3 regions of the Streptomyces sp. WM6372 genome follow, and region 1 is predicted to be linked to each of the others. Evidence: riboswitches for the same ligand, from Rfam matches in the RefSeq annotation. Region 1 holds a riboswitch; each other region holds the start of a gene.
What was found. Region 1 has a riboswitch for cobalamin ahead of metE (5-methyltetrahydropteroyltriglutamate--homocysteine S-methyltransferase). Riboswitches for the same ligand answer to the same signal wherever they lie in the genome.

Region 1 (9,755 bases):
GCCCGCATGCAGGTCAGCCGGCCGCGCTACCGGTCTCCGCGCGGACTTCGCGGGCCGCGGCCACCAGGTTCTCCAGGGAGGCACGGGTCTCTGCCCAACCGCGCGTCTTCAGACCGCAGTCGGGGTTGACCCAGAGCCGCTCCGCCGGGATGGCCTCCAGCCCCTTGCGGAGCAGGGCCACCGCCTCGGCGGCGGAGGGGACGCGCGGCGAGTGGATGTCCCACACCCCGGGGCCGGCCTCGCGCGGGTAGCCGTGCTCGGCGAGCTCGGTCGCGACCTGCATGTGCGAGCGGGCTGCCTCCAGGCTGATGACGTCGGCGTCGAGGTCGTCGATCGCCTGGACGATGTCGCCGAACTCCGCGTAGCACATGTGCGTGTGGATCTGGGTTTCCGGCCGCACGCCCGAGGTCGTCAGCCGGAACGCCTCGGTCGCCCACGCCAGGTACTCGGCGTGGCCGTCGGCGCGCAGTGGGAGCGTCTCGCGCAGGGCGGGCTCGTCGACCTGGATGACCGAAGTGCCGGCTGACTCCAGGTCGTCGACCTCGTCGCGCAGGGCCAGTCCGACCTGGCGGGCGGTCTCGCCGAGGGGCTGGTCGTCCCGTACGAAGGACCAGGCGAGCATGGTGACCGGGCCGGTCAGCATGCCCTTCACCGGCTTGGCCGTCTGCGTCTGCGCGTACGTCGTCCAGCGCACGGTCATCGGCTCCGGTCGGGAGATGTCCCCGGCCAGGACGGGCGGGCGCACGTAGCGCGTGCCGTAGGACTGCACCCAGCCGTGCTGGGTGGCGAGGTAGCCCGTCAGCCGTTCGGCGAAGTACTGGACCATGTCGTTGCGTTCGGGTTCGCCGTGCACGAGGACGTCGATGCCGGTCTTCTCCTGGAAGGAGAGCACCTCGCGGATCTCGTCCTTGATCCGCTCCTCGTAGCCGGCGGTGTCGATCCGCCCGGCCCGCAGGTCGGCTCGGGCCACCCGCAGCTCGTCGGTCTGCGGGAAGGAGCCGATGGTCGTCGTGGGGAGCAGCGGCAGCCCCAGGTGGGCGCGCTGGGCGGCCGCCCGGTCGGCGTACGGCTGGGGCCGGCGGCCGTCCGCGCCGGTGATCGCCGCGGTGCGGGCCCGGACCGCGGGGTCGCGGGTGACCGGGGACGTGGCACGGGAGGCCAGGTCGGCGCGGTTGGCGGCGAGTTCGGCGGCGATGGCATCGGTGCCCCGGGCGAGTCCGCGGGCCAGCGTGGTGATCTCGTTCGTCTTCTGGCGGGCGAAGGCCAGCCAGCGACGGACCTGCGGATCGATGTCCCGCTCGACGGCGGCGTCCAGCGGGACGTGGAGGAGGGAGCAGGAGGCGGCGACGTCGACGCGGTCGGCGAGGCCGAGGAGGGTGCCGAGCGTGGTCAGCGACTTCTGGTAGTCGTTGATCCAGATGTTGCGGCCGTTGACCACGCCCGCGACCAGGCGCTTGCCCGGAAGCCCGCCGACGGCGGCGAGGTCGGCGAGGTTCGCGGCGGCCGCGTCGGTGAAGTCGAGGGCCAGGCCTTCGACGGGTGCCTTCGCCAGGACGGGCAGGGCCTCGCCGAGCCGGTCGAAGTAGGAGGCGACGAGCAGCTTCGGGCGCTCCGTGAGGGCGCCGAGCTCACGGTAGGTGCGCGCGGCGACGTTCAGCTCGGCCGGGGTGCGGTCCTGGACGAGGGCCGGCTCGTCGAGCTGGACCCACTCGGCGCCGGCCGCCCGCAGGTCGGCCAGCACCCGGGCGTAGACGGGCAGCAGCCGGTCGAGCAGGGTGACCGGCTCGAAGTCGGCGGCGACGCCGGGCGCGGGCTTGGCGAGCAGCAGGTAGGTGACCGGGCCGACGAGGACCGGACGGCCCGCGTGACCGAGCGTCAGGGCCTCCTTCAACTCGGCGACCTGCTTCGTGGAGTCGGCCGTGAAGACGGTGTCGGGACCGAGTTCGGGGACGAGGTAGTGGTAGTTGGTGTCGAACCACTTGGTCATCTCCAGCGGGGCCACGTCCTGCGTGCCGCGGGCCATCGCGAAGTAGCCGTCGAGCGCGTCGACTTCGACGGCCGCCCGGTGGCGGCCGGGGACGGCGCCCACCATGACCGTGGTGTCCAGGACGTGGTCGTAGTACGAGAAGTCACCGGTCGGCACCTCGGTGATGCCGGCCCCTGCCAGCTGGGCCCAGTTGGCCCGGCGCAGGTCGCGGGCGGTCTCCCGGAGGGATTCCGCGGTGACGCGGCCCTTCCAGTAGCCCTCGATGGCCTTCTTCAGTTCGCGGTTCCGGCCTTGGCGGGGGTAGCCGTACACGGTGGCCTGTACTGCCGCGGCTGCGGACTGGGTGGTCACGGAACTCTCCTTCGCGAGCGTGTCTCCATGGACCCGGTGGGGTCGAGGACGCGAGGGGTGCCGGACCGGGCGGCCCCCGGGGGTCACGTACGACTGGGTACGCGACGGGGAGGTCCCGCCCGAAGCACGCCGACCCGCCCACGAGGTCACCGGGAAACCGGGCGCGGTCGATCGCGCACGGGCAACGGGCAGGTCTTCGGACTCGCGGGCACGCCGGCCACTCGGGCAGACACCTACTGGCCGTCGCTTCCCAGGACCTGTTCCGGTCCCAGTGCGTATGACGGCGGTCGTTCCCGCTCACCGCTGCGGGGCAGTCCCGGATTCCCACCGGGTTCCCTCTTGCGACGCATCCCGCCTGGCGGACGGGGCGAACCAGCTGCGAGGCCCACACTAGGTCGGTGACCGGGGAATGAACACCGCTTTCCACATGTCGGACGCCGAAATGAGACACGGTGGGGGCGCGGCGACACCACTCGCCACACCCCCACCGCTCCCGCGTGCCTCCGGCGCACCCTCAGCCCGGAGACAGTGCCGGGGCCCTCAGCCCCGGCCGTATGTGTGGAACCCGCGGCCCGTCTTGCGTCCGAGCAGTCCCGCCTGCACCATCCGCTGGAGCAGCGGGGGCGGGGCGTAGAGCGGTTCCTTGAACTCTTCGTAGAGGGACTCGGCGATCGCCGCGACCGTGTCGAGGCCGATCAGGTCGGCGAGCTTGAGCGGTCCCATCGGGTGGGCGCAGCCCAGCTCCATGCCCGCGTCCACGTCCGCGGCGCTCGCGAAGCCGGATTCGGCCATCCGGACGGCCGACAGGAGGTACGGGATCAGTAGCGCGTTGACGACGAACCCGGCCCGGTCCTGGGAGCGGACCACGGTCTTGCCCAGGGCGTCGCGGGCGAAGTCCTCGACGGCGGCGAGCGTGTCCGCCGACGTGTGGAGGGAGGACACGACCTCGACGAGCGGCAGGACGGGCACGGGGTTGAAGAAGTGCAGGCCCACCACCCGGTCCGCCCGGCCGGTGGCCATGCCCAGCCGCATGACCGGGATGGCCGACGTGTTGGTGGCGAGTATCGCCTCCGGGTCCTCGACGATCTTGTCGAGGGCGGTGAAGACCGCCGTCTTGGCGTCCGGGTTCTCGGTCACCGCCTCGATGACGAGCTGCCGGTCGGCGAGGTCCTCCAGGTCCCCCGTGAACACCAGCCGGGTGAGTGCGTCCTCAGCGGAGATCCGGTCGAGCTTCCCGCGCTGGACGGCCCGCTCCAGGGAGACGGCGACGCGTTGGCCGGCGGCGCGGGCCGCGGTGGCGTCCGCCTCGGCGACGACCGTGTCGAGTCCGGCGCGGGCGCACACCTCGGCGATGCCCGCGCCCATCTGCCCCCCGCCGACGACTCCGACGCGCCGGATCCGGGCGGGCCGCACGGGGGCGTTCACGCGTTCACCCGCACGGCGGTGTGACGGACGAGGTGGCGGGTGTAGGCCTCGGGGGTGAAGAACGCGGGCAGTCGGACCGAGAGCGCACTGTCCACGAAGACCTCCCGCGCCTCCAGGACCAGGGCCTGCGGGTCCGCCGCCTCCAGGGCCGCGCATTCGGCGTCGAGGAGGTCGGTGACCACCGCCCGGTCCACCCGGTCGTGGCGGAGCCACTGCCAGATCTGGACGCGGGCGATCTCGGCGGTCGCGGCGTCCTCCATCAGCCCGTTCAGGGCGACGGCTCCGCTGCCGCGCAGCCAGGCGTCGAAGTAGCGCAGGGCCACGGCCACGTTGGAGCGGACGCCCTCCTGCGTGGGCGGGGCGGCGATCCGGCGAACGGAGAGCAGGTCGCCGGACGTGACCTCGACGTCCTCGCGGGTCCGCTCCAGCTGGTGGGGACGTTCTCCCAGGACGTTGTCGAAGACCTCGCGGCCGACGGGGACGAGCCCGGGGTGGGCGACCCACGAGCCGTCGAAGCCGTCCTCCGCCTCCCGTTCCTTGTCGAGCCGCACCTTGGCGAGGGCGGCGGCGTTGGCCTCCGCGTCCCGGCTGGGGACGTGTGCGGCCATGCCGCCGATGGCGTGGGCGCCGCGCCGGTGGCAGGTCCGTACGAGGAGTTCGGTGTAGGCGCGCATGAAGGGGGCGGTCATGGTGACCTTGGCGCGGTCCGGGAGCTGGAAGTCGGTGCGGTGGCCGAAGGTCTTGATCAGGCTGAAGAGGTAGTCCCAGCGGCCGGCGTTCAGCCCCGCGCTGTGCTCGCGCAGCTCGTAGAGGATCTCCTCCATCTCGAACGCGGCCGTGATCGTCTCGATCAGGACGGTCGCGCGGACGGTGCCCCGCGGGATGCCGAGGAGGTCCTGGGCATACACGAAGACGTCGTTCCACAGGCGGGCCTCGTACCGGTTCTCCAGCTTGGGGAGGTAGAAGTACGGGCCGTACCCGGCGTCGATCTGCCGCCGCGCGCAGTGGAAGAAGTACAGGCCGAAGTCGACGAGGGAGGCGGAGAGGGGCCGGCCGTCGATCTCCAGGTGTTCTTCGAGGAGGTGCCAGCCCCGCGGGCGCACCATGATCGTGGCGAGGTCCGGTCCGAGGCGGTACTCCTTGCCCCCGGGGGTGGTGAAGTCGATGCGCCGGTCGATGGCGTCGATCAGGTTGATCTGACCGCCGATGACGTTGTTCCAGGTGGGGGCGGTGGCGTCCTCGAAGTCGGCCATCCAGACCTTCGCGCCGGAGTTGAGGGCGTTGATCGCCATGCGGCGTTCGGGCGGGCCGGTGATCTCGACCCTGCGGTCGGTCAGACCGGGGGCGGGCGGGGCCACGCGCCAGTCGGTGTCCGCGCGGACGGCGGCGGTGGCGCGGGAGAAGTCCAGGGGCGACCCGGAGGCCAGGTGGGCCGAGCGGCGCCGGCGCTCCTTGAGGATCTCCAGGCGGCGGTCCGCGAAGGCGGCGTCGAGCCGGCCGAGGAACTCCAGGGCCTCGGGGGTCAGGATCTCCTCGTGGCGCTCACCCGGCGCGCCGAGGACCTGGACACTGCGGGTCAGGGGCTTGAGTGACATGCGGTTCTGCTCCTCGGCGTGGGGTGGCCGGCACCCGGGGCCGGCAGGGCCCCGGGCGCCGTCGGACGGCGAGCTCAGGGCGCCGGGCGGGACCGGCGCCGCACTCTCAGTGGAACTGCTCTTCTTCGGTGGAACCGGCGAGCGCGGTGGTGGAGGAGGCCGGGTTGACGGCGGTGGAGACCAGGTCGAAGTAGCCCGTGCCGACCTCGCGCTGGTGCCTGACGGCCGTGAAGCCCTGCGCCTGGGCGGCGAACTCCCGCTCCTGGAGGTCGACGTACGCGGTCATGCCGTGCTCGGCGTAGCCGCGGGCCAGGTCGAACATGCCGTGGTTGAGGGAGTGGAAGCCGGCCAGCGTGATGAACTGGAAGCGGTAGCCCATCGCGCCCAGCTCCCGCTGGAACTTGGCGATCTGGTCGTCGTCCAGGGCCGCCTTCCAGTTGAAGGAGGGCGAGCAGTTGTAGGCGAGCATCTGGTCGGGGTACCGGGCGTGGATCGCCTCGGCGAACTCCCGCGCCTGCTCCAGGTCCGGGGTGCCCGTCTCGACCCAGATGAGGTCCGCGTACGGGGCGTAGGCCAGACCGCGGGCGATGACCGGGGCCATGCCGTTACGGACGTGGTAGAAGCCCTCGGCGGTGCGCTCGCCGGTGCAGAACTCGGCGTCGCGCTCGTCGACGTCGCTGGTCAGCAGGGTGGCGGCGAGGGCGTCCGTACGGGCGATGATCAGGGTCGGCGTGTCGGCGATGTCGGCGGCCAGGCGGGCCGCGTTCAGGGTGCGGATGTGCTGCGAGGTCGGGACGAGGACCTTGCCGCCGAGGTGGCCGCACTTCTTCTCGGAGGCGAGCTGGTCCTCGTAGTGGATGCCGGCGGCGCCCGCCGCGATCATCGCCTTGGTCAGCTCGAAGGCGTTCAGCGGTCCGCCGAAGCCGGCCTCGGCGTCCGCGACGATCGGTGCCAGCCAGTCCGTCGTGTCGGCGCCGCCCTCGGCGGTGGCGATCTGGTCGGCGCGCAGCAGCGCGTTGTTGATCCGACGGACCACCTGGGGAACGGAGTTGACCGGGTAGAGGCTCTGGTCGGGGTAGGTGTGCCCGGCCTGGTTGGCGTCGGCGGCCACCTGCCAGCCGGACAGGTAGATCGCCTGGAGCCCGGCCCGCACCTGCTGGACGGCCTGGCCGCCGGTGAGGGCGCCGAGCGCGTGGATGTAGTCCTGCTCGTGCAGCCGGCGCCACAGGCGCTCGGCGCCGCGCCGGGCCAGGGTGTGCTCCTCGCGGACGCTGCCGGACAGCCGGACCACGTCCTCGGCCGTGTAGGTGCGCTCGATGCCCGCCCACCGCGGGTCATCGGCCCAGCGCTGCTTGAGCTGCTCGGCCGCCGCCGTCGTGTTCGCCTCTGCCATGACCGTCACCGTTTCCATCCGTCGCTTGTCTTGCCAATGCCCCCGGCAGGGATCCACGCATTGACACTCTGTGCCTGTGAGAGAGGGTGCGGCCGCCGAATCCGCCCGTGGGCCGGAGCTGAGCAATGCTGCCGATCTGCCAGGAGCAGGACGTTCAGATCGCCGAAATCAGGGCGTGAATCGAGGATCTGAGGTCCGTCCCGGCCACCGGTTCCGGCTGGCCGCAGGACTGACTCTGGCATTGGCACTGGGTGCCATCAAGGCTGTACGACTGCCAAGCTTTGCGAATCTTCCGGGCCGGAATTGCCAAGGTTGCGAAGGCCCGTGGTGAACGGGATCCACGTATGCTGCGGAGCCTGTCCGACGGTGGAGGAGTCCGGTGAGCAAGACGTACGCGGGGGCACGGCTGCGCCGGCTGCGCGAGGAGCGGCGGATGACGCAGGCCGACCTGGCCAGGGTGCTGGGCATCTCGCCCAGCTACCTGAACCAGATGGAGCACGACTCCCGCCCGCTGACCGTTCCGGTACTGCTGCGCCTCACCGAGGCCTTCGGGGTGGACCCGGGGTTCTTCTCGGAGCGGGACACCAGCCGCCTGGTCGCGGACCTGCGCGAGGCGCTCGCCAAGGAGGTCGCGGAAGCCCGCGTCTCCTCCTCCGATCTCGCCGAGCTCGCCACCCGGATGCCGGCGGTCGCCTCGGTCCTGCTGGACCTGGGGCGGCGCAGCCAGCTCCTCGCGGAGCGGCTCACGGACGCGGCCGAGGGCCGTGGAGGTGCCGCCGAGGCGCCGCGCTCGCCCCACGAGGAGATCCGCGAGTTCTTCTACCGGCGGCAGAACTACCTCCACGACACCGATCTCGCCGCCGAGGAGCTGGCCCGTGAGATCGGCATCCGCCCCGGGGACGTGATCCGCGCCCTGACCCGGCGCCTCACCGGCCGGCACGGGGTCGGGATCACCGCGGACTGCGACCGGCTGCACCACTACGACGCCGACGCCCGGGTCCTGCACCTCTCGAACCGGCTCCGGCCCGGCCAGCAGGCCTTCCGGATGGCCACGCAGCTGGCCCTCCTCGAATACGGGGAGGAACTGGACCGGCTGGCCGCCGAGGACTTCCCGCCCGGGTCGGCCGCGCACCCGTTGGCCCGGATCGGCATCGCCAACTACTTCGCGGCCGCGCTGATCCTCCCGTACACGGCCTTCCACACCGCCGCGGAGGAGTTCCGGTACGACATCGAGCGGCTCACCGACCACTTCGGCCTCGGCTACGAGACGGTCTGCCACCGCCTCAGCACCCTACAACGCCCCAGGCTGCGTGGGGTTCCGTTCTCCTTCGTCCGGGTGGACCGGGCCGGGAACATGTCCAAGCGGCAGTCCGCAACGGGATTCCACTTCTCCCGGGCGGGCGGCACCTGCCCGCTGTGGAACGTGTACGAGGCCTTCACCGCCCCCGGCCGCATCCACGTCCAGGTCGCCGCCATGCCCGACGGGCAGCGGTACTTGTGGACCGCCCGGGCCGTCACCCGGCACCGCGGGGGCTGGGGCGAGCCCGGCAAGACCTTCGCCATCGGGCTGGGGTGCGAGATCCGGCACGCCTCGCGGCTCGTCTACGCGGACGGGCTCGACCTCGACAACACGGCGGCCGCGACCCCGATCGGGATGGGCTGCCGGCTCTGCGAACGCCTGGACTGCCCGCAGCGCGCGGTCCCCCCGCTCGGCCGGGTGCTGGCCGTCGACGAGAACAGCAGCACCTTCGTCCCCTATCCCGTCGAAGGCCCATCCGCAGCGAGCCGCGGCTGACACCGACGGCGCAGCGGCCGCTGCCGCAGGCGGTGTGAGGGCGGGTGCGGGACCCGCGGGCAGCGGGTCCCGCACCCGTGGGAATCAGGCGCCCCAGCGCAGGGCGATGGTGTCGCCCACGTTGATGACCTTCTCGCGCAGCGCGCCCGCGAAGGCGGAACCGTCGACGCTGACCTTCCACGTGTTCGAGCCGCTGTTGGCCTTGCCGTTGACGTTGGTGATCGTCCCGGTGCCGGAGGACGGGGTCACGCTCGTGACGCAGCCCGACGGGGTGGCGCCGCCGGTGGCGGCGGCCAGGACGTCACCGAGGGTGGTGGTCGTCCCGGTCGGGGTGAACGCGACCGAGCACACCTTGAGGTTGCCCGCGCCGTCGTCGACGGTCAGCGCCAGCTTGGTGGCGGTACCGGCGGTGAAGGTGGACTGGGCCACCCACTGCGGGGCGCCGGGGGTGACCGGAACCGGCGGAGCCGTGGTGAAGCCGCCGCCGACGACCGCGCGCAGCGCGTCGATGGACGAGTAGGCGGACGGCGCGGTGTCGGAGGGCTTGTACTTGAAGCCCCCGGCCGGGTTGTACTGGTTGGCGATCAGGAAGTCGATCGGGGTCTTGCCGCCGGCGGTGAGGAAGTCCCCGGTCTGCGGGTTGAAGCCGCAGGCGTTCAGGCCGGCGACGCCCCAGCCGTTGGAGCTGGTGTTGACCCCGTAGAGGGAGTTGAAGGCACCGCTGCCGGAGACGAGCGTGCCCTTGAGGAAGTTCTTCGCCTGGACGACGTCCGTGTCGGTGTTGGGCACGCCCGAGACGCAGAGGGCGGCCATCGCGGCGCCGGTCATGTCGACGTCGCTCGCGGAGTTCAGGACGGTGGGGTTGCCCTCGCCCTTCTGGTACGTCCAGCCGCCGTCGACGTGCTGGTTGGCCCTGATGCGAGTGACCACCGAGTCGGTCAGCGCCTGCGGGACGCGGTTCGCGCCGCTCTGGGTCTTGCCCCCGCCCAGCGAAAGCGCCGCGAAGACGGTGCCGTTGAAGTTCCCCGAGGGGCCGAAGTAGCCGGACTCCGCCGTCTGCCAGTAGGAGTAGACGTTCGCCACGAGGTTGCGCGAGGCGGAGACCCGGGCCGGGTCGATGCCGGCGGCGTACGCGTTGAGGGTGCCGCGCTCGTAGTCGGTGACCACCGGGGAGGCCGAGGGCCAGCCCGCCGTCGAGAGGAGGTTGCG
Region 2 (9,944 bases), on a different contig from region 1:
CTTGCCGGTCGGGAGTGGCGGGTGTGCCCTGGATGATGGGAGAGAGGAGCCCTGTCATGGCACATGCGGCACCCACCGCCCCGAGGCGGCACTGGCAGGCGACCGGTACGGACGACATGATCAAGGGCCAGCTGACGCGCGCGCTGCTCCTCGGACTGGTCTACGGCGTCTGGGCGGCCTTCATGAGGCGCGACACGGGCGGGGTCGACACGGGAAACGTGTTCTACGGCATCCTGTGCGGCGCCGTCTTCGCCGGCATCATGTTCACCCTTGCCCGCGTCGGCCCGCGGCTGATGAGGGAGTTGCACGCCGCGGCGTACGGCGCGTTCGGCGGGATCGCGGTGGGCTATCTGTACAGCCTGGCCGACCACTCCATCCTCCGCTCGTGCTGGGTCGGCTTCATCACCGGCATCGGCATCGGGCTGGCGGCGTTCTACCGCTACTACACGCGCGAGCCCTGAGCCGGCAGCGCGACAGACGGCCCGGAGCGCGACCGGCGCCGGTCCCGCACGGGACCGGCGCCTGCCCGTGCCGGGCGGCTCAGCCCTCGGACGGGGCCTCGGAGCCGTTGACCGGGGCGGTCGCCGTGGCTGCCGCAGGGCTGTCCTCGCCATCGGTTCCACGGATCGGCGGCTTGGGCGCCGTCGGGGTGTAGCGGGTGACCTCGGCGCGGAGCATGGCGTTCAGGGCGGCGTACGGGTCGATGGGCATGCCGGAACCTCACGGTGTTCGGGGGGTGTGTGGGGGTGTGCGCTGCTGCTCGGCCCGCTCAGCAGCGCAGGACCACACTCCGCTCCGTCCACGCGGACAGCATCGGGCCGTCCGTCCCGTAGGCCTCGGCGCGTACGGCTTGACCGGCGTGTTTCACGTGAAACACCGGACGCGGCAGCCGGCGCACTCCCGGCAGCCCGCGCACGACGAGCCGTACGGCGACGCGTACTTCGGGATCCGCGGCCGGATCGGACTCCCCCTCGGCGGGGGCACCCGGCTCGCCCGGCGCGCCGGAGGCGGTGCGTTCGACCGAGGCGGCCGCCGCTGCGGCCGTCGTGACGGCGGGACCGGACGCGAACAGGCACAGCAGCACGACACAGGCCGTCGAAAGGGCCCTGGCCAGTGCCGTGCGCGCGTACCGCGTCCCGCTCATGCGAGGGGTCTGCCCCGACACGCCGGACCACTCCCCGATCGGGCCGGAGAAGCCCCCGACCGGGGGACGAAGACACCCCCCTCGGCTGACGGGAGGGAGCGGCGGCGGCCGCCTCAACCGGTCCGGCGCTGGCCGGTCAGCCGGGCCACAACGGTGGTCTCACCGCTGATCAGCCGGAGTTGGGCGCGCCCGGGCCGCTGCCCGCGACCGCGGACCCCGGCGGGCGAGACCCGGTCGACGGTGAACACGGCGGTACGGCGGTCCGCGCGCACGATCTCGATGGTCAGCCCCCGCCGCAGCTCGGCGAGCCGCAGATCGGCGGCGGTGACCACGGCGGTGCCGGCCGAGCCCGGGGCCGGGCTGTCGTGGTCCCAGGCGGCCTCCTCGGCGTCCCCGCCCAGCGGCAGGTCGATGCCCAGGCTCGGGATGCGCAGCCGCAGTGGCCGCGAGACCCGCAGCGGCGTGATGGCGGCGGCGCGCGCGGGCCGGGCCCCCTTGCCCGGTGCGTGCTGCCCGGCATGCTCCAGCTGCTCGACGAGCCGGCGGTGGCCGGACAGACCCAGCGCGCGGGAGGGCAGCGCGTCGGCGGCGGTGGCCGCCGCGGGCCGGGCACCCTCGGTGCTCCGCAGCATGCCGACGCCGGCTCCCAGCAGAGCCACTGTCAGCACGCCGACCACCCACTTGGCGCGGGCCATGGACTTCCCTCCCGATCCGGTCCCCGGCTCCGGCGGCCGGGACTCCTGAGAGCAGTGGACCCTCTCCTTGCCCGTCAGTACCGCTTACAACGCCGGAGAGTGACGCCGCGTCACAGGCGTGTCGCCGTCCCGTCGCGGACGTCTTCCCAGCTGGCGACGGGTAAGCCACCGCCATTCCGTGGATTGCGCGAGATACGACCGAACGAGTGGACCGGAGAAAACACCGCGGCCCCGGCCGCCGGGGCGGTCAGGGCCGTGGATTGCCGGGTTCGGCGTCAGCTCGCGGGCTGCGCCTCCTGCCGCGGGGCGGCGGCCGGGGTGAGGGAGCGTTCGGCGAGGACGCCGAAGGCCAGACCGAAGGTCGTCCACATCACGGCCTGGATGGCCAGGGTGGCGAGGCGGAACTGCCAGATCAGGGCGGCCGGGAAGTCCGCCGGGACCTCGTTGATGCCGGGCAGGGACGCGTAGGCGACGGCGACCGCCGCGACGAAGGCGACCGAGGCCACGATCGACGCGTTCCAGTTCCCGAGCTTGGGCGCCAGGCGCCGGCCCAGGATGAGCGCGGCCGCCGACAGCAGCACGCTCAGCGCGATCATCAAGACGTAGAGGGTGGTCCTCCGGACGACGGTGTCGGGGTCTCCGACGGCCGGCGGGTTGGAGGGGTACTTGAGGAACGGCACGAGGTTGAGGGCGACGAACAGGCCGCCCGAGACCAGCAGGGCCGTGACCCGCGGGCCGAAGCGGCCGATGCGGCCCAGGGCGTAGCAGAAGATGAGCGCGGCGATGCCGCCGAGCGCGATCCCGTACAGCAGCGTGCCGGTGCCGAGGCCGGCCGTGGCCTGGAGGGCCCGGCTGACCGGGGCGGCCTCCTCGCCGTGGTCGTGGGCGGCGTGGCCCGCTTCCTCGATGGCGATGGCCGCGTCGACCTTGGACTCACCCAGGACGTACGCGACGAGGAAGGCGGCCACGCCTGCGAGCAGACCGGCCAGCATGCCCCGGACCAGCAGGACGCGGGGGGAAATGGGGTTCATGGTTCGGTTCTTCCCTTGCTGAGGTGGAGATCAGTGGCAGGGGAAGCCGAGGAGGTGGCGACCGTCGTGCATCCACTCGTGGACGGTGTCGCCTTCGAAGAGCGCGGTGGCGCCCTGCTCGGCACCGACGAGGTAGAGCAGGACCAGCATCAGGACGCCGACGAACACGGCCCAGGGGGCGAGCGCGGAGAGCGAAATCGGGGCGACGGCGGGGGCCGTCGTGGGCACGGCGGAGTGAGCCATGGCAGTACCTCCAGAGGGAACACGCGTCCCGGTCAGTGGTGCTCGCGACGACATGGCGGGTCTGACTTTCCCTCCCCCTCCGGGAGGATTCACAGTGGCGCGACCGTGCCGGATTTTCACCGGTACTTCCGTCATACCGTCGTCTTTTTTAGGTTGTCGTCCGAGACGGTACCGCGTTTACGCTCCCCTTATGAAGAGTGCCGTGGTACGAGTTCAGTTCGTGACACGCCCGTTCGACGCCGCCGCACGGCAGATACGTTTCGGCCACGGCGTCCCCTGCCCGGGTTACGAGGGCCTGCGCGGCCCGGACACGGGGGCATGGGCGGGCCGGACCCTGGACGAGGTCTCCGCCGAGGATCCGGCCGCCGTACAGCGATGGCTGACCGACCCCGGCTACGCGCCGCCCGGCGGGGAATCCGTCACCGCGCTGATCGCCCGCGTGGGCGCCGCACTCGCCGGCCTGGACCCCGGCACGCATCGCGCCGTGGTCGACCAGGCCGTCGTACGGGCGGGCGTGGTGCACGCGCTGGAGCTGCCGGCCGCAGCGTTCTGGCGCCTCGACGTACGGCCGGACACGGTGACCCACCTCACCGGGCGGCTCGGCCGGTGGAACCTCCAACTCGGCCGGCCACTCGACGAGTAGCCGCTACGCGACGATCCAGTCGCTCGTCGCGATCACCGGCTGCACGCCGTCGCGGTGGATGGTGCCCTCGATCAGGCCGTACATCCGGTCCGCCGCGAAGTAGACCTCGTTGTCGTTCTTGAGGCCGAAGGGCTCCAGGTCGACGAGGAAGTGGTGCTTGTTGGGGAGGTTGAGGCGTACCTCGTTGACCCGCGGGCAGTTGTCGAGCACCCGCTCGGCCATCTGGTTCAGGGTCTGCTGGAGCGAGTACGAGTAGGTCTCGGCGAAGGCCTCCAGCATGTTCTTGCGGACCTTCTTGTACGACCGGTCCCAGTCGAACGCGGCGTCGTCGGCGGCGAGCGCCGAGTGCGCCCAGCGCGCGGTGACCTTGGTCGCCAGGATGCGGTCGTACGCCTCTTTCAGCGTCGTGTACTCGTCCTTGATGTAGCCGTGGAACTCGGAGTTCGTCGAGTTCATCACGGTCAGGTCCTTCAGACCCGAGATGACCTGGAGGCCGGTCGTCTCGCTGTACGTGATCTGCGCCGTGCGCACCTCCTGGCCCTTGCGGACGAAGGAGTGCTGCTCCTTGCGCGTCGGGACCGGGATCCGCTCCCAGGCGTACTCCTCGATCCGGATCTGCGCCTCGCGGATCGGCGACTGGGAGGAGACGAAGTGCTTGGCGAGCAGGACGCCGAAGGCCTCGGGCGAGGCGATGCCGTGCTCCTTGCCGAAGGCGTACACCGTGTTCTTGGTGGTGTCGGTCGGCAGGCAGTTGGCGTTGTCGCCGGTCAGGTGGACGTCGCGGAACTCGCCGCGGAGCGCGACCGAGACGTTGAGGTCGCGGATCTCGTGCCATGACCCGTCGGATCCCTTGCGGGTGACCTTGACGATGCGGTTCTCGGCCTTGCCGTACTGGTTCTGCGCGAGGACGTGCTTGCTCATGGCTGTATTCCTTCGGGTACACGGAGTCCGACTGACTGGATCCCGTACGCCCGGCGTCCAGCGGTCGGCCCGCTCCCCGCCGTTCGGTCACGGAGGACCGCCCCGGGACTGACGTGCATCCCGGTCCGTAGGTGCTCTCTCGGATTCCAGCACGTTCACGTGGTGTTCGGAATGGCGCGGAACGTCCAAGACAGGCACCCACGGATTGGGTGACCGTATATCCGTGCAGGTCAGGACATGTGCGCGTCCGCCACGGACAGGGCCTCGTCGAGGATCCGCAGGCCCTTGGCCACGTCCTGCGGGCCGATGTTGCAGGGCGGGGCGACGTGGATGCGGTTGCCGGCGGTCAGCGGCCACAGCCCGCCCTTCTTGCAGGCGGCCCCGAACTCGGCCATCGGCGCGTTGTCCGCCCCGGCCGCGTTGTACGGGACGAGCGGCTCGCGCGTCTGCCGGTCCCGTACGAGCTCCAGGGCCCAGAAGGTGCCCAGGCCGCGGACCTCCCCGACCGACGGGTGCTTCTCGGCGAGGGCGCGCAGACCCGGCCCCAGCAGCTCCGCGCCGGTACGGGCGGACTGCTCGACGATGCCCTCCTCCTCCATGACGTTGATCGTCGCCACGGCGGCTCCGCAGGCCAGCACGTGCCCGGAGTAGGTCAGCCCTCCCGGGTAGGGACGGCGCGCGAAGGTCTCGGCGATGGCGGCCGAGATGGCGACTCCGCCGAGCGGGACGTATCCGCTGGTCACGCCCTTGGCGAAGCAGATCAGGTCGGGGGTGACGTCCCAGTGCTCCGAGGCGAACCACTTTCCGGTGCGGCCGAAGCCGACCATGATCTCGTCGAGGATGAAGACGATGCCGAAGCGGTCGCAGAGCTCGCGGACCCCGGCGAGGTAGCCGTCCGGGTGGACGAGCACGCCCGGAGCGCCACCGACGGTCTCCAGGATGATCGCGGCGATGGACTGCGGGCCCTCGAAGACGATCGTGTCCTCGAGGTGGCGCAGCGCGCGCTCGCACTCCTCGGCCTCGGTGGTCGCGTAGAACGGCGAGCGGTAGGTGAACGGCCCCCAGAAGTGCACGACGCCGGCGGTCGCGCTGTCGTTGCCGAAGCGGCGCGCGTCACCGGTCAGGTTGATCGCGGTGGAGGTGGCCCCGTGGTACGAGCGGTACGCGGACAGCACCTTGGGCCGGCCGGTGTGCAAGCGCGCCATCCGTACGGCGTTCTCGACGGCCTCGGCGCCCGCGTTGGTGAAGAAGATCTTGTCGAGGTCGCCGGGCGTGCGCTCGGCGATCAGCCGGGCCGCCTCCGAGCGGACGTCGACGGCGAAGCCGGGGGCGACGGTGCAGAGCTTGGCCGCCTGCTCCTGGATGGCCGCGGTCACCTTGGGGTGCTGGTAGCCGATGTTCGTGTAGACGAGGGCACTGGAGAAGTCGAGGAAGCGGTTGCCCTGGTAGTCCCAGAAGTACGAGCCCTCGGCCCCGGCCACGGCGAGCGGGTCGATGAGCTCCTGCGCCGACCAGGAATGGAAAACGTGCTTCCGGTCGGCGTCTTTCACGGCGGCGAGCACGTCGGCGGCTTCTGCGTTCATGTTCCGAGCGTAGTTGTCCATGATGTGGACCCCGGGGAGGGGCGGACGATGTTTCACGTGAAACACCGCTCCGGCGATGCGGCATCCGGTTAGCGTCTTCGTGTGCATGTGACGATCACGACGGGAGGACGTGACAGGTGAGCGAGCAGGACACCCTGGCCCGGCGCTTCGAGGAGCACCGCCCCCACCTGCGGGCCGTCGCCTACCGGATGCTGGGTTCGCTCAGCGAGTCGGAGGACGCCGTACAGGAGGCGTGGCTGAAGCTCAGCCGCTCGGACGTCTCCGCCGTGGAGAACCTGGGCGGCTGGCTGACCACCGTCGTCGGCCGGGTGTGCCTGGACATGCTGCGCTCGCGCACCTCGCGGCGCGAGGATCCGCTGTACGACCAGGACGGGTACGTCCGGCTGCCGGACCCCGTCGTGACGGGGCTCTCCGGCATCGACCCGGAGCGCGAGGTACTCGTCGCCGACTCCGTGGGCATCGCCCTGCTGGTCGTCCTGGAGACGCTGGCCCCGGCCGAGCGGCTGGCCTTCGTGCTGCACGACCTCTTCGCGGTCCCGTTCGACGAGATCGCCCCGGTGCTCGGCCGTACCTCCGCCTCCACGCGGCAGCTCGCCAGCCGCGCCCGGCGCCGGGTCGAGGGCGCCGCGCCCGTCCCCGACCTCGACCTGGTGCGCACCCGCGAGGTGGTGGAGGCCTTCCTCACCGCCGCCCGCGGCGGGGACCTCGACGCGCTCGTCGACCTCCTCGACCCCGATGTCGTGGCCCGCTCCGACGGCGGCACACTGCGCCCCAGCGCGGTCCGGCGCGGCGCGACCGACGTCGCCTCGAACGCGATCACCTTCGCCCGCTTCGCCGCGGCCGCCGTCCCGGTCCTGGTCAACGGCTTCCCCGGGGCACTCGCGATGGCGGAGGGCAAACCCCTGTCGCTCATGGCGTTCACCGTCAAGGACGGAAAGATCGTCGCGCTCGACATCCTCACGGACCCCGAACGCCTCGCCCGGATCGACCTGGGCCCCACCCTGGACGGCTGACCTCAGAACCCCGCATCGGCACACGTCGACTCAGAACCGACCGGACACCGCCCAGGACTCCGGGACGCACACGTTCCGAGCACGTCGTGGCCGCCGCGCGGCCCTTGCCGCGCGGCGGGCGCGCACATCGGCCGATGATGGGAGTACGGCCGAACACGCGGAGCTGATCATGACGGGTTGGCGTGTCAGGGACTACGCCCAGGACGACCTCGAAGCGGTGGTCCGCGTCGATGCGGAGAGCAGCAGGACCGAAGAGCCACCTCTCTTCCCGCTCTCGGACGTCGTGGCGGCCCTCCAGGCCCTCCACCCGGCGGTGGTGGCCACCGCGGACGAGGTGGTGGTCGGCGCCGCGGTGAGCAGGGTGGAGGGTGACCGGGCGTGGATCCTGCGCATCAGCATGGCGTCCGCCTGGCGGCACCAGGGGCTGGGCAGCGACCTGATCACGGCTCTGGAGCACCGGCTCTTCGCCGGTGGCGTCCGAACGGTGCACGCGGTCCTGCCCGACGGCGAGACCGGGGCCACCGCCCTGCACAACTGCGGCTTCGGCGCCCGTCCGGGCCTGGTCTTCTTCGAGAAGCGCGGGCGGGTGACGCCTCAGGCGGTCAGCATGCTCTCGTCGCTCGGAGCGGAGCTGCCGCCCGGTGGACTGTGGCAGAAGGTCGTGGGCATGCAGAAGGAGAAGCAGCTCATCGAGCGGCGCCTGGTCCTGCCGCTGGCCCACCCCGAACTGGCCACCCAGCACGGAGTGGAGCTGCCGCGGGCGGTGATGCTGTTCGGTCCGCCCGGGACCGGCAAGAGCACGTTCGCGCACGCGATAGCCAGCCGTCTGGGATGGCCCTTCCTCGAACTGTTCCCCGCCCGGCTGGCCGCCGAATACGGGCTGGCGAGCGGGCTGAACCGGCGCTTCGACGAGATCGCCCGGCTCGACCACGTCCTGGTCTTCATCGACGAGGTCGAGGAGATCGCGGGGACCCGGAGCGGCGCGGACGCGACCGCGGTCGGCGTCGTCAACGAACTGCTCAAGGCGATCGTCCGGTTCCGGGGCCAGGACGGGCGGCTGCTCGTCTGCGCCACGAACGACGTGACCACGCTCGACTCCGCGTTCCTGCGGCACGGCCGGTTCGACTACGTGCTGCCGATCGGCCCTCCCGACGACCGCGCGAGGACCGCACTGTGGGAGAGCTACCTGGCCCGAGCGGGCGCGGAGGCCGACAGCGCGGTGCTGGCGACCGCCAGCGAGGGGTTCACCCCCGCCGACATCGCCCATGTGGCGCACACCGTTTCCCAGGTCCAGTTCGAGCGGACCTTCGACACCGGAACCCGGGCCCGCCCCACCACTGAGGACTACCTGGGCACCATCGGCGACACCAAACCCACGGTCAGCACGGCGATGGCCCAGGAGTTCGCCCACCAGACCGAGACGTTCGCCCGCGTCTAGTGAGTGGTCCGGAGCCGGTCGGGGCTTTCTCAGGTCTCGTCGGAGTGGGCGCCGGTGCCGACGGGTGGTCTGCTGGCGGCCAGCCACGAACGGGCGGGGCCGGCGGGCATCGCCGTGTCCACGGTGAGGTGGAGGCGGGTGTTGCCGTCGAGGGCGGGGTAACTGCGCTGTTCCGCCCCCGCGAAGCTGCGGCGCAGCGCCTCCGCGACCGCTCGGGCGGCTTCGGGCGTGTGCGCGATGATCCGTACCTCGGCGTGTCCGAGCGATGGCAGTGTCTGGGTCTCGATGTACTTCACGTAGGCGTGGTTCCCTTCGGGGTGGGCGAGAGGCCGGCGGGTCGGGGCGCCGTGGCGCCCCGACCGCTGCCCCCGGTCGGAGGAAGGTCTGTTCCTCACCGGTCGGCATCCGTGTGGTGGGCTCGACGACCGGTGTCGTCCGGCAGGCCGGGAGGCCTCGGCAGGGGGTCGCTGAAGCGGTAGGCCTCGATCCGCGCGTCGTGCTGGGCGTTGAGCAGGTGGATCCAGCGCATTCCGATGGCGATCGCGAGGATGATCACCGCGATGAGGACGATGGTCTCCACGGAGCTCACCTCCAGCCGTTCGACGGCGCGGGGAGGGCGCTTCGGCCCATCGGGCTCCCGAAGGGGGACATGCAGGCCCCGCCTTCGCTCTCCCAGGTGGCTTCCCGGCGGCGGGCGTCGCGGATGCCGCGCCCGATGACGGTTTCGTTGGCCATCAGGACGCCCGCGGTCAGGACGCTGCCGGGGATCGCCGCGGCGGCCATCAGACGCGCAGCGGCGGCGGGTTCGGTCTCGGGCGGGATGACGAGGAGGTCCCAGCGCCCGACGGTGTACGAGAGCAGGATCAGCTTGTCGGGGTCCTGTTCGGTGAACCAGCCCACGTGCAGCACGCGCCCGTCCACGGCAACCCTGCGCGGCACGACGGGCCAGCGGGCGGGGTTCACGGTGACGCGGGTGACGCGGCCCCAGCATTCCTCCAGGGCGGCGACGAGCGGCGGAAGCTCGGCTTCGAGGTCGCGGGAGTGGGGCCACCAGGCCCCGTCCAGCTGGCCGGCGAGCGTGGTCTTCGGGGTGAGGGACAAGCGAGCCGGGAGCTCTGCGGCGAGGTCGCGGGGCGCGGTCCGTTCGAAGGTGCTGGTCATGGTGTGGACCTGCCCCCGGACTGCCCGTCGGCAGTCCGGTATTTAGGCGAT
Region 3 (9,944 bases), on a different contig from region 1:
CGGCAACAGGGCCTACCTCTTCCCGCCGACCGGGCTGGTGCCGGTACCGCTGCCCGCACTCCCCACCTCAGAGGACGAGGACGACGGGGGCGACGGGGGCGACGACGAGGACGAGGACGACGGAGACCACGACGAGGACGACGAGGACGTTCGGCAGCTCGGCGCGGTCCGTACCGTCAGGGCGGTGGCGGTGGCCGAGCCGCAGTACCGGGCCGCCTCCAAGGCCTGGTCCGAGCGGAGCGGTCGCCCGACGCGCCACGTCCTCGGACAGCTCGGCGGCGCCCCCGACTGGCTTCAGAACGACGAGACGCCCGACTGCCCGGACTGCGGCGGGCCGATGGAGTTCGTCGCCCGGCTGGAGGAGGGTCCGGACCCCCTCACCGCCCCCAACTTCGGCTCCGGCAGCGCCTATGCGCACGCCTGCGAGCCCTGCGGCCGGGCGGCGTTCCTCTGGCAGTGCTGAGGGGGGCCGCCCGGCCGGCCGGTCAGGCCTCCGGGTAGCGGCGCGGGGTCCACGTCACGCGGGAGCCGTCCGGGCGGTCCGTGACCTGGGTCTGCGAGGAACCGATCAGCAGGATCGTGCGCATGTCCACCTCGGACGGCTCCAGTTCGCCGAGCGGGAGGACGCGGACCGACTGCTCGGGGCCGCCGACGTCCCGCGCGACGACCACCGGCGTCTGCTCCGAACGCAGCTCCAGCAGAAGCTCCTTGGCCTGGGCCACCTGCCAGGTCCGGCTGCGCGAGCCCGGGTTGTACAGGGCGAGCACCAGGTCCGCCGCGGCGGCGGCGCGCAGCCGCTCCGCGATGACCTCCCAGGGCTTGAGCCGGTCCGACAGGGAGATGGTGGCGTAGTCGTGGCCGAGCGGGGCTCCGGCCGCGGCGGCCGCCGCGTTGGCGGCGGTCACCCCCGGCAGGACCCGTACGGGCACGTCCTTGTACTCCGGCTGCCCGGCGACCTCCAGCACGGCGGTGGCCATGGCGAACACGCCGGGGTCGCCGCCGGAGACCACGGCCACGCGCTTGCCGCGGCGGGCGAGGTCGAGCGCGAACTCGGCGCGCTCCGACTCGACCTTGTTGTCGGAGCCGTGCCGCACCTGGCCCGGCTTCACGGGGACCCGGTCCAGGTACGTGGTGTACCCGACGAGCACCTCGGCGTCGGCCAGCGCCCGCCGCGTCTCGGGGGTGAGCCAGAGCGGTCCGGCCGGGCCGGTGCCGACGACCACGACCCCGCCGGGGCCGGACGGCACGCTGCCCGGGTTGCCGACGCGGCTGGGCACCACGGCGACGGCGAAGTACGGGACGCTGTCGGGGTCGGTGTCGGCGAGGACGCCGGTCCGCTCCCCCGCCATGGTGGCGCGCTCCACGTACCGGGCCTCCGCCAGCCGGCCGCTGCCCTCCATGGCCCGGCGTACGGCGGGGAAAGTACGGCCGAGCTTCATCACGACCGCCGAGTCGGTGGCGGCGAGGCGGGCGGTGAGCTCCTCCTCCGGCAGGGTGCCGGGCAGGATCGTCAGCACCTCCTCGCCCTCGACGAGCGGGGTGCCCAGGCGGGCCGCGGCGGCGCTCACCGAGGTCACACCGGGGATCACCTCGGCCTCGTACCGGTCGGCGAGCCGCTTGTGCATGTGCATGTACGAGCCGTAGAAGAGCGGGTCCCCCTCGGCGAGCACGGCGACGGTCCGGCCGGCGTCGAGGTGCGCGGCCAGCCGGGCGGCGGACTCCTCGTAGAACTCCTCCATCGCCCCCTGGTAGCCGCCGGGGTGGTCGGTGGTCTCGGTGGTGACCGGATAGACCAGCGGCTCCTCGATGTGGTCGGCGCGCAGGTGTTTCGCGGCGATCGAGCGGGCGATCGAGCGGCCGTGGCGGGCGCTGTGGTACGCGACGACCTGCGCCTCGGCGATCACCTCGACGGCCCGCAGTGTCATCAGGGAGGGGTCGCCGGGACCGAGCCCGACGCCGTACAGCTTCCCGGAGGTCGTTCCCGTGCTCATTCTTCCTCGCTCGCGATCGCGTTGACGGCGGCGGCCGCGATGGCGCTGCCGCCGCGCCGGCCGCGCACGATCAGGTGGTCGAGCCCGGAGCCGTGGGCGGCGAGCGCGTCCTTGGACTCGGCGGCGCCGATGAAGCCGACCGGGACGCCGATGACGGCGGCGGGGCGCGGGGCGCCCTCCTCGATCATCTCCAGCAGCCGGAACAGCGCGGTGGGCGCGTTGCCGACGGCGATCACGGAGCCCTCCAGCAGGCCGCGGTCGCGCCAGACTTCGAGGGCCGCGGCGCTGCGCGTGGTGCCCATCTCGGCGGCGAGGGCCGGCACGGCGGGGTCGGAGAGGGTGCAGATCACCTCGTTGCCGGCGGGCAGCCGCTTGCGGGTGACGCCGCTGGCGACCATCTGCACGTCGCAGAGGATCGGCGCGCCCGCGTTCAGTGCGGCCCGCGCGCGGAGCACGACGTCCGGGGTGTAGCCGAGGTCCTGGGGCAGGTCGGTCATTCCGCAGGCGTGGATCATGCGCACCGCGACCTGGGCGACGGAGGCGGGCAGCCCGGAGAGGTCCGCCTCGGCGCGGATCGTGGCAAAGGACTGGCGGTAGATCGCCGCGCCGTCCTTCTCGTACTCGAACACTGTGTACTCGCTCATTTCTTCGCTGCGTCGTGGGAGGTGGTGCGGCGTACGGCCGCGAGGGCCGCGGGAAGTTCGGAGGCCGGGACACCGCGGCGCGGGGCTCGGCCGGGCGCGCAGAGGTCGTACCCGTCGGCGGTGGCGACCACGTCCGCCCAGGCGGTGCCGCGGGGGTGCCCGCACCGGCGTTCGCAGCCGGACCAGTGCACGGGCAGCGGGCGGGTCGCCTCCACGGGCGCGTGCGTCTGGTCCTGGGCCTGGTCCTGGTCCTGGGCCTGGACTTGCGCCTGCCCCTGCTGCGCTACGACGGCACGCGCGTCGGCGCGTACGTCCGCCAGGGATTTCGCGCAACCGGGCTGCCCCGTGCAGGCGGTGACGGACCGCCAGGGATCGTCGGCGCCGGTCACCAGCCCGGCCCCGGCGAGCCCGGCGAGCGCGCCGCCGGCGGCGTGGGCGGGCAGGCCGGGGACGACGATCCCGCGCCAGGGGGTCAGGCGGAGCCGGCCCGTGAGCCCGGCCAGCCGGCGCCACTGCGCGGTGGTCAGGCGCCCCAGCGGCGCGAACACGCTCAGCGCCGCGGCGCCGTCGGGGCCGTCGACCACGCCGGGTTCGGGTGCCGGTCCGCGCAGGGCGGCCGGCCCCCGTACGACGGAGGCGGAGATGCCGGCGGCGGCCAGCCGAGCACCCAACTCATCGGAACGCAGCGCCTGTTCGGCGGGCAGCTCGGCGACCCGCCAGGCCCGGGTGCCGGCCCGGCGGACGGCGTCGAGGAAGTACGAGGCCGCGACGAGCGCGGCCCGCGGCGCATCGGCGGCGGCCACGAGCAGGGCGTCCGCCGCGCCGGCGGTCCACAGCAGGGCCCGGCCCCCGTCCCGGAGGGCCGCCAGGTTCACATCGGCGGCGAGCGAGGTCACGTCCCCGCGGCCGTCGTCGAGGGCGAACAGGAAGCGTCCGGACAGTCCGGCCGCCGGCGCGCTCGCGCACAGCAGCCGGTCCAGCTCCGCGACCCAGGGCGCCACGTCGGGCAGGCCGCGCCGGTCCAGGCCGGTCAGCGGCGAGGCGACGATGTTGCGGACCCGCTCGTGGGTGGGCGCGGGCAGCAGCCCGGCGCGCACGAGCACGGCCTGCAGCTCGCCGCCGCAGCTCGCACCGAGTCCGCGCAGCTGCGCGTTGCCGCGCGAGGTGAGGTCGATGTGCCCGTCGCCGAGCCGGTCCGCCGCATCGGCCAGCAGCAGGGCCGCGTCCGCGTCGAGCATCCCGCCGGGTATCCGGATCCGGGCCAGGTGCCCGTCGTCCGCCGCGTGCAGCCGCAGCGCACCGGGGCAGGCGTCACCGCGGTCACGTATGACCGGTTCGTCCCGCGATGCGGCGGAAGGGGGCTGGGGCGGCATGGCGGCGAGCATACCCACGATTCCCCGACCCCGAGCTGTGTCCGTCACCACCCGCCCCCTGCGCCCCACTCTCCGCCCGACCTGCCCGGATCCGCTCCCCGCGCCCGGGCCACCCCCACTCCCGGCCAGGGAGAACGCCACCTAAGATGACCACCGGCGGAGCCACGTGGCCCGCTGGGAGGAAGCCCGGTGCGAATCCGGCGCGGTCCCGCCACTGTGAACCCCGCGGAGCGATCCGCCGGGTGAGTCAGGAACTCCCGCTGTCCACACTGCCCGGGGCGCGGAAACCCCGAGGAAGGCATGCCGCCGCATGATCCTGCTGCTGTCGACGTCCGACACCGATCTGCTCAGCGCCCGCGCCGCCGCGGACGGCCCCGTGCCGTACCGGTTCGCGAACCCCTCCCGCCTTCCCCTCGACGACCTCCCCGCCCTGCTCGACGGCGTCGACCTGGTCGTCGTACGCCTCCTCGGCGGCCTGCGCGCCTGGCAGGAAGGCCTCGACCTGCTCCTGGCGCCGACCCAGACCCGCCCGGTGGTCGTCCTCACCGGCGAACAGGCCCCGGACGCCCAGCTGATGGAGGCCTCGACGGTCCCGATCGGCATCGCGGCCGAGGCGCACGGCTACCTCGCCCACGGCGGCCCCGCCAACCTGGACCAGCTGGCCCGGTTCCTCTCCGACACCGTGCTGCTCACCGGCCACGGCTTCGAGCCGCCCGCCGCGGCGCCCACCTGGGGCCCCCTGGAGCGCACCCCGGTGCGCCCGTACGGGCCGCGCATCGCGGTGCTCTACTACCGCGCCCACCAGATGAGCGGCAACACCGCCTTCGTGCACGCCCTGTGCGACGCGATCGTGGAGACCGGCGGCACCCCCGTACCCCTGTACGTGTCCTCCCTGCGCGCCCCCGAGCCGGAGCTGATCGCCGAGCTGGAGTCGGCGGACGCGATCGTCACCACGGTGCTCGCGGCCGGCGGCACCAAGCCCGCGACGGCCTCGGCCGGCGGCGACGACGAGTCCTGGGACGCGGGCGCGCTCGCCGGCCTCGGCGTCCCGGTTCTGCAGGCCCTGTGCCTGACCGGCTCGCGCAGCGCCTGGGAGGAGAACGACGAGGGCCTGTCCCCGCTCGACGCCGCCACGCAGGTCGCCGTACCCGAGTTCGACGGCCGCCTGATCACCGTCCCGTTCTCCTTCAAGGAGTTCGACGAGGACGGGCTGCCGGCGTACGTGGCCGACCCCGAGCGCGCCGCCCGCGTCGCCGGCATCGCCGTGCGGCACGCCCGGCTGCGGCACATCGCGCGCCGCGACAAGAAGGTCGCGCTCGTCCTTTCCGCGTACCCGACCAAGCACTCCCGCATCGGCAACGCGGTCGGCCTCGACACCCCGGCCAGCGCCGTGGAACTGCTGCGCACCCTCATCGCGGGCGGCTACGACTTCGGCCCCGTCGAGGACATCCCGGGCCTCGTCTCGGGCGACGGCGACGAGCTGATCCGCGCCCTGATCGAGGCCGGCGGCCACGACCAGGACTGGCTGACCGAGGAGCAGCTGGCCCGCAACCCGGTCCGGATCCCGGCCGCCGACTACAAGCGGTGGTTCGCCGAGCTCCCCGCCGAGCTGCGCGGCAGCGTGGAGCAGCACTGGGGTGAGGCCCCGGGCAACATGTTCGTGGACCGCTCGGCCAACCCGGAGGGCGACATCGTCCTCGCGGCCCTGCGCCGCGGGAACCTGCTCATCCTGATCCAGCCCCCGCGCGGCTTCGGCGAGAACCCGATCGCGATCTACCACGACCCGGACCTGCCGCCCTCGCACCACTACCTGGCCGCGTACCGCTGGATCCAGGCGCGCGCGGAGGACGGCGGCTTCGGCGCCGACGCGATGATCCACCTGGGCAAGCACGGCAACCTGGAGTGGCTGCCGGGCAAGAACGCCGGGCTGTCCGCGGCCTGCGCGCCGGACGCCGCGCTCGGCGACCTGCCGCTGATCTACCCGTTCCTGGTCAACGACCCGGGCGAGGGCACCCAGGCCAAGCGCCGCGTGCACGCCACCCTGGTCGACCACCTGGTGCCGCCGATGGCGCGCGCGGAGTCGTACGGCGACATCGCGCGCCTGGAGCAGCACCTCGACGAATACGCGCAGATCTCCGCGATGGACCCGGCGAAGCTGCCGGCCATCCGCGCCCAGATCTGGACGCTGATCCAGGCCGCGAAGCTCGACCACGACCTGGGTCTGGCGGAGCGCCCGGACGACGACGGCTTCGACGACTTCCTGCTGCACGTCGACGGCTGGCTGTGCGAGGTCAAGGACGCCCAGATCCGCGACGGCCTGCACGTCCTGGGCGGCGCGCCGACCGGCGAGGCCCGGGTCAACCTGGTCCTCGCGATCCTGCGCGCCCGCCAGATCTGGGGCGGTACGACGGCCCTGCCCGGCCTGCGCGAGGCGCTCGGCCTGGACGAGTCCGCGGCCACCCGGACGACCGCCGACGAGGCGGAGGAGGCGGCCCGCGCGCTGGTCCAGGCGATGGAGGACGCGAACTGGGCTCCGGAGGCGGTGGCTTCGGTCGCCGCCGGGCATTCGGCGGACGTGGCGGCCGTACTGGACTTCGCCGCGCGCGAGGTCGTCCCGCGGCTGGCCGGCACGACGGACGAGATCGCCCACGTGGTCTCGGCCCTGGACGGCCGCTTCGTCCCGGCGGGCCCCTCGGGCTCCCCCCTGCGGGGCCTGGTGAACGTCCTCCCCACGGGCCGGAACTTCTACTCCGTGGACCCGAAGGCCGTCCCCTCCCGCCTCGCGTGGGAGACGGGCCAGGCCCTGGCCGACTCCCTCCTCACCCGCTACCGCACGGACAACGGCGAGTGGCCGGCCTCCGTGGGCCTGTCCCTGTGGGGCACGAGCGCGATGCGCACCTCCGGCGACGACGTCGCCGAGGCCCTCGCCCTGCTCGGCGTCCGCCCGGTCTGGGACGAGGCCTCGCGCCGCGTCACGGGGCTCGAAGCGATCCCCCTCGCAGAACTCGGGCGCCCCCGCATCGACGTCACCCTCCGCATCTCGGGCTTCTTCCGGGACGCGTTCCCGCACGTCATCGGCCTGCTCGACGACGCGGTCCGGCTGGCGGCGGGCCTGGACGAGCCCGCGGACCAGAACTACATCCGGGCCCACGCGGAAGCCGACCTGGCCGTCCACGGTGACGAGCGCCGTGCGACGACCCGTATCTTCGGCTCGCGCCCGGGCACGTACGGCGCCGGCATCCTCCAGCTGATCGACTCCCGCGACTGGCGTACGGACGCCGACCTCGCGGAGGTCTACACGGTCTGGGGCGGCTACGCGTACGGCCGCGGCCTGGAGGGCCGGGCGGCGCGCGAGGAGATGGAGACCGCGTACAAGCGGATCACGGTGGCCGCGAAGAACACGGACACCCGCGAGCACGACATCGCCGACTCGGACGACTACTTCCAGTACCACGGCGGCATGGTGGCCACGGTCCGCGCCCTGCGCGGCACGGCCCCGGAGGCGTACATCGGCGACTCCACGCGTCCCGAGACCGTGAAGACCCGGACCCTGGTCGAGGAGACCAGCCGCGTCTTCCGCGCCCGCGTGGTGAACCCGAAGTGGATCGAGGCGATGCGCCGCCACGGCTACAAGGGCGCCTTCGAGCTGGCCGCGACGGTCGACTATCTCTTCGGCTACGACGCCACGACGGGCGTGGTGGCGGACTGGATGTACGACAAGCTGACGGAGACGTACGTCCTGGACCCGGAGAACCGCGCCTTCCTGGAGGAGGCCAACCCCTGGGCCCTCCACGGCATCGCGGAACGCCTCCTGGAGGCCGAGTCCCGCGGCATGTGGGAGAAGCCGGACCCCCAGATCCTCGAATCCCTCCGCCAGGTCTACCTGGACACGGAAGGCAACCTGGAGGCCGAAGCGGAGTAGTCCGCTCCGCAGTCCCCGCACCACCGATGCCGTCCGCCTCGCCCCTGCCCCGGGCGAGGCGGACGGCATTCTTCGTGCCCGTATCCCCCATGAGGCACCTGAGCCCCGGAACGGGGCATCCGTCACCTGAAGCGGTGAACTCTTCCTCGTCCCGGCGGCGGCACGGGCAGAGGGGTGCTGATCTCGTGCGGGGGGCCGCAGGCAAGGGCCCCCGCGCCCTCGGACGAAAGGTCCCGCCCGCCGTGACACAGCCGTTTCACCTGCCGGATTTCTATGTGCCGTATCCGGCGCGCCTGAACCCCCACCTGGAGGCCGCGCGAGCGCACACCAAGCAGTGGGCCCGCGGCTTCGGGATGCTGGAGGGGTCCGGCGTCTGGGACGAGCGGGACCTCGACTCGCACGACTACGCGCTGCTGTGCTCGTACACCCACCCCGACTGCGGCGGCGACGCGCTGGACCTGGTCACCGACTGGTACGTGTGGGTCTTCTTCTTCGACGATCACTTCCTGGAGGTCTACAAGCGAACCCAGGACCGCGAGGGCGCCAAGAAGTACCTCGACGGGCTGGCCGCCTTCATGCCGATGGACCTCGCCGACGGGTTCCCCGAGCCGGCGAACCCGGTCGAGGCGGGCCTCAAAGACCTGTGGTCGCGCACCGTGCCGGCGATGTCGATGGACTGGAGGGAACGGTTCTCCGAGTCGACGCGGAACCTCCTCAACGAGTCGATGTGGGAGCTCCACAACATCAACATCGGCCGCGTGGCCAACCCGCTCGAATACATCGAGATGCGCCGCAAGGTCGGCGGCGCCCCCTGGTCGGCCGGGCTGATCGAGTACGTGTCCGCCGAGGTGCCGGCCCGGGTGGCGCACGCGCGCCCGCTCGAAGTGCTCCGCGACGCGTTCTCCGACGCGGTGCACATCCGCAACGACATCTTCTCGTACCAGCGCGAGGTGGAGCAGGAGGGCGAACTCTCCAACGCCGTCCTGGTCCTGGAGACCTTCCTGGACTGCACCACCCAGGAGGCCGCCGACCTGTCGAACGACCTGCTGACCTCGCGGCTCCAGCAGTTCGAGTACACGGCCCTCGCCGAGGTCCCCGCGCTCGCCGCCCAGCACGGTCTCGACCCCGTCGAGATGGCGTCCGTACTCGCGTACGCGAAGGGCCTCCAGGACTGGCAGTCCGGCGGCCACGAGTGGCACATGGTCTCCAGCCGCTACATGAACGGGGAGGCCAAGGCGGCCGGCGCGGCCCCGCTCACCCTGCCGTTCCTGCCCAGCGGGCGGGGCACCGCCGCCCTCGACCTGCGCTCGCTGCTCAACCCCCGCGCCATGGAGCTGCGCCGCCGCAGCTTCACGCACGTCCCGTTCCGGAAGGTGGGCCCCTCGCTGCTGCCCGACTTCTACATGCCCTTCCCCCTCACCCTCAGCCCGCACCTGGACCGGGCCCGCCGCGAACTGGTGGTCTGGTCCCGGGAGATGGGCCTGCTCCAGGCGCAGCCCGGCGATCCCGGCTCCGACATCTGGGACGAGGACAAGCTGGTCGGCATGGACTTCGCCCTGTGCTCGGCGGGCATCGACCCCGACGCCACGGCCGAGGCCCTGTGCCTGAGCGCGCAGTGGCTGACCTGGGGCACGTACGCCGACGACTACTACCCCAAGGTGTTCGCCGGCTCGAAGTCCCCCGGCGCGGCCCGGGCGACGACGGACCGGCTGATCTCCATGATCCCGGTCGACCCGGCCGGGGCCCCGGAGCCGGTCACCGCGATGGAGCGGAGCCTGAAGGACCTGTGGGCCCGGACCGTCGCGGGGATGAGCTCCGCGATGCGCGCGCAATTTCGCGGGCACGTCATCGGGATGCTGGACAGCTGGGTCTGGGAGATCGGCAACGCCGTCATGAACCGGATCCCGGACCCGGTCGACTACGCGGAGATGCGCCGCTTCACGTTCGGCTCGTACCTGACGATGTTCCTGGCCAAGTTCGGCCACGAGGGCGACGGCGTCCCGCCCGAGGTCCA

Region 2: it holds a riboswitch for cobalamin, as region 1 does, so the genes downstream of both, ADK52_RS00180 (CbtB domain-containing protein) here and metE (5-methyltetrahydropteroyltriglutamate--homocysteine S-methyltransferase) in region 1, are expected to answer to the same signal.
Region 3: it holds a riboswitch for cobalamin, as region 1 does, so the genes downstream of both, cobN (cobaltochelatase subunit CobN) here and metE (5-methyltetrahydropteroyltriglutamate--homocysteine S-methyltransferase) in region 1, are expected to answer to the same signal.

The regions. Positions count from the first base shown of each region.
Region 1 is NZ_LGDB01000183.1:143,153-152,907, forward strand. Features, by position in the region: gene metE (5-methyltetrahydropteroyltriglutamate--homocysteine S-methyltransferase) at 14-2,338, opposite strand; cobalamin riboswitch at 2,508-2,730, opposite strand; gene ADK52_RS18260 (3-hydroxybutyryl-CoA dehydrogenase) at 2,879-3,763, opposite strand; gene aceB (malate synthase A) at 3,760-5,358, opposite strand; gene aceA (isocitrate lyase) at 5,465-6,751, opposite strand; gene ADK52_RS18275 (short-chain fatty acyl-CoA regulator family protein) at 7,131-8,546, shown strand; gene ADK52_RS18280 (hypothetical protein) at 8,631-9,755, opposite strand, start outside.
Region 2 is NZ_LGDB01000001.1:26,083-36,026, reverse strand. Features, by position in the region: gene ADK52_RS00200 (hypothetical protein) at 57-461, shown strand; gene ADK52_RS42065 (hypothetical protein) at 541-711, opposite strand; gene ADK52_RS00195 (hypothetical protein) at 770-1,144, opposite strand; gene ADK52_RS00190 (class F sortase) at 1,258-1,839, opposite strand; gene ADK52_RS00185 (CbtA family protein) at 2,115-2,870, opposite strand; gene ADK52_RS00180 (CbtB domain-containing protein) at 2,901-3,113, opposite strand; cobalamin riboswitch at 3,150-3,304, opposite strand; gene ADK52_RS00175 (histidine phosphatase family protein) at 3,304-3,756, shown strand; gene pucL (factor-independent urate hydroxylase) at 3,760-4,677, opposite strand; gene ADK52_RS00165 (aspartate aminotransferase family protein) at 4,908-6,260, opposite strand; gene ADK52_RS00160 (sigma-70 family RNA polymerase sigma factor) at 6,398-7,294, shown strand; gene ADK52_RS00155 (ATP-binding protein) at 7,464-8,732, shown strand; gene ADK52_RS00150 (hypothetical protein) at 8,762-9,028, opposite strand; gene ADK52_RS00145 (hypothetical protein) at 9,124-9,312, opposite strand; gene ADK52_RS00140 (DUF5994 family protein) at 9,318-9,893, opposite strand.
Region 3 is NZ_LGDB01000149.1:38,570-48,513, reverse strand. Features, by position in the region: gene ADK52_RS12755 (hypothetical protein) at 1-463, shown strand, start outside; gene ADK52_RS12750 (precorrin-2 C(20)-methyltransferase) at 486-1,991, opposite strand; gene ADK52_RS12745 (precorrin-8X methylmutase) at 1,988-2,635, opposite strand; gene ADK52_RS12740 (cobalamin biosynthesis protein CobG) at 2,632-4,008, opposite strand; cobalamin riboswitch at 4,148-4,286, shown strand; gene cobN (cobaltochelatase subunit CobN) at 4,319-7,930, shown strand; gene ADK52_RS12730 (terpene synthase family protein) at 8,173-9,944, shown strand, end outside.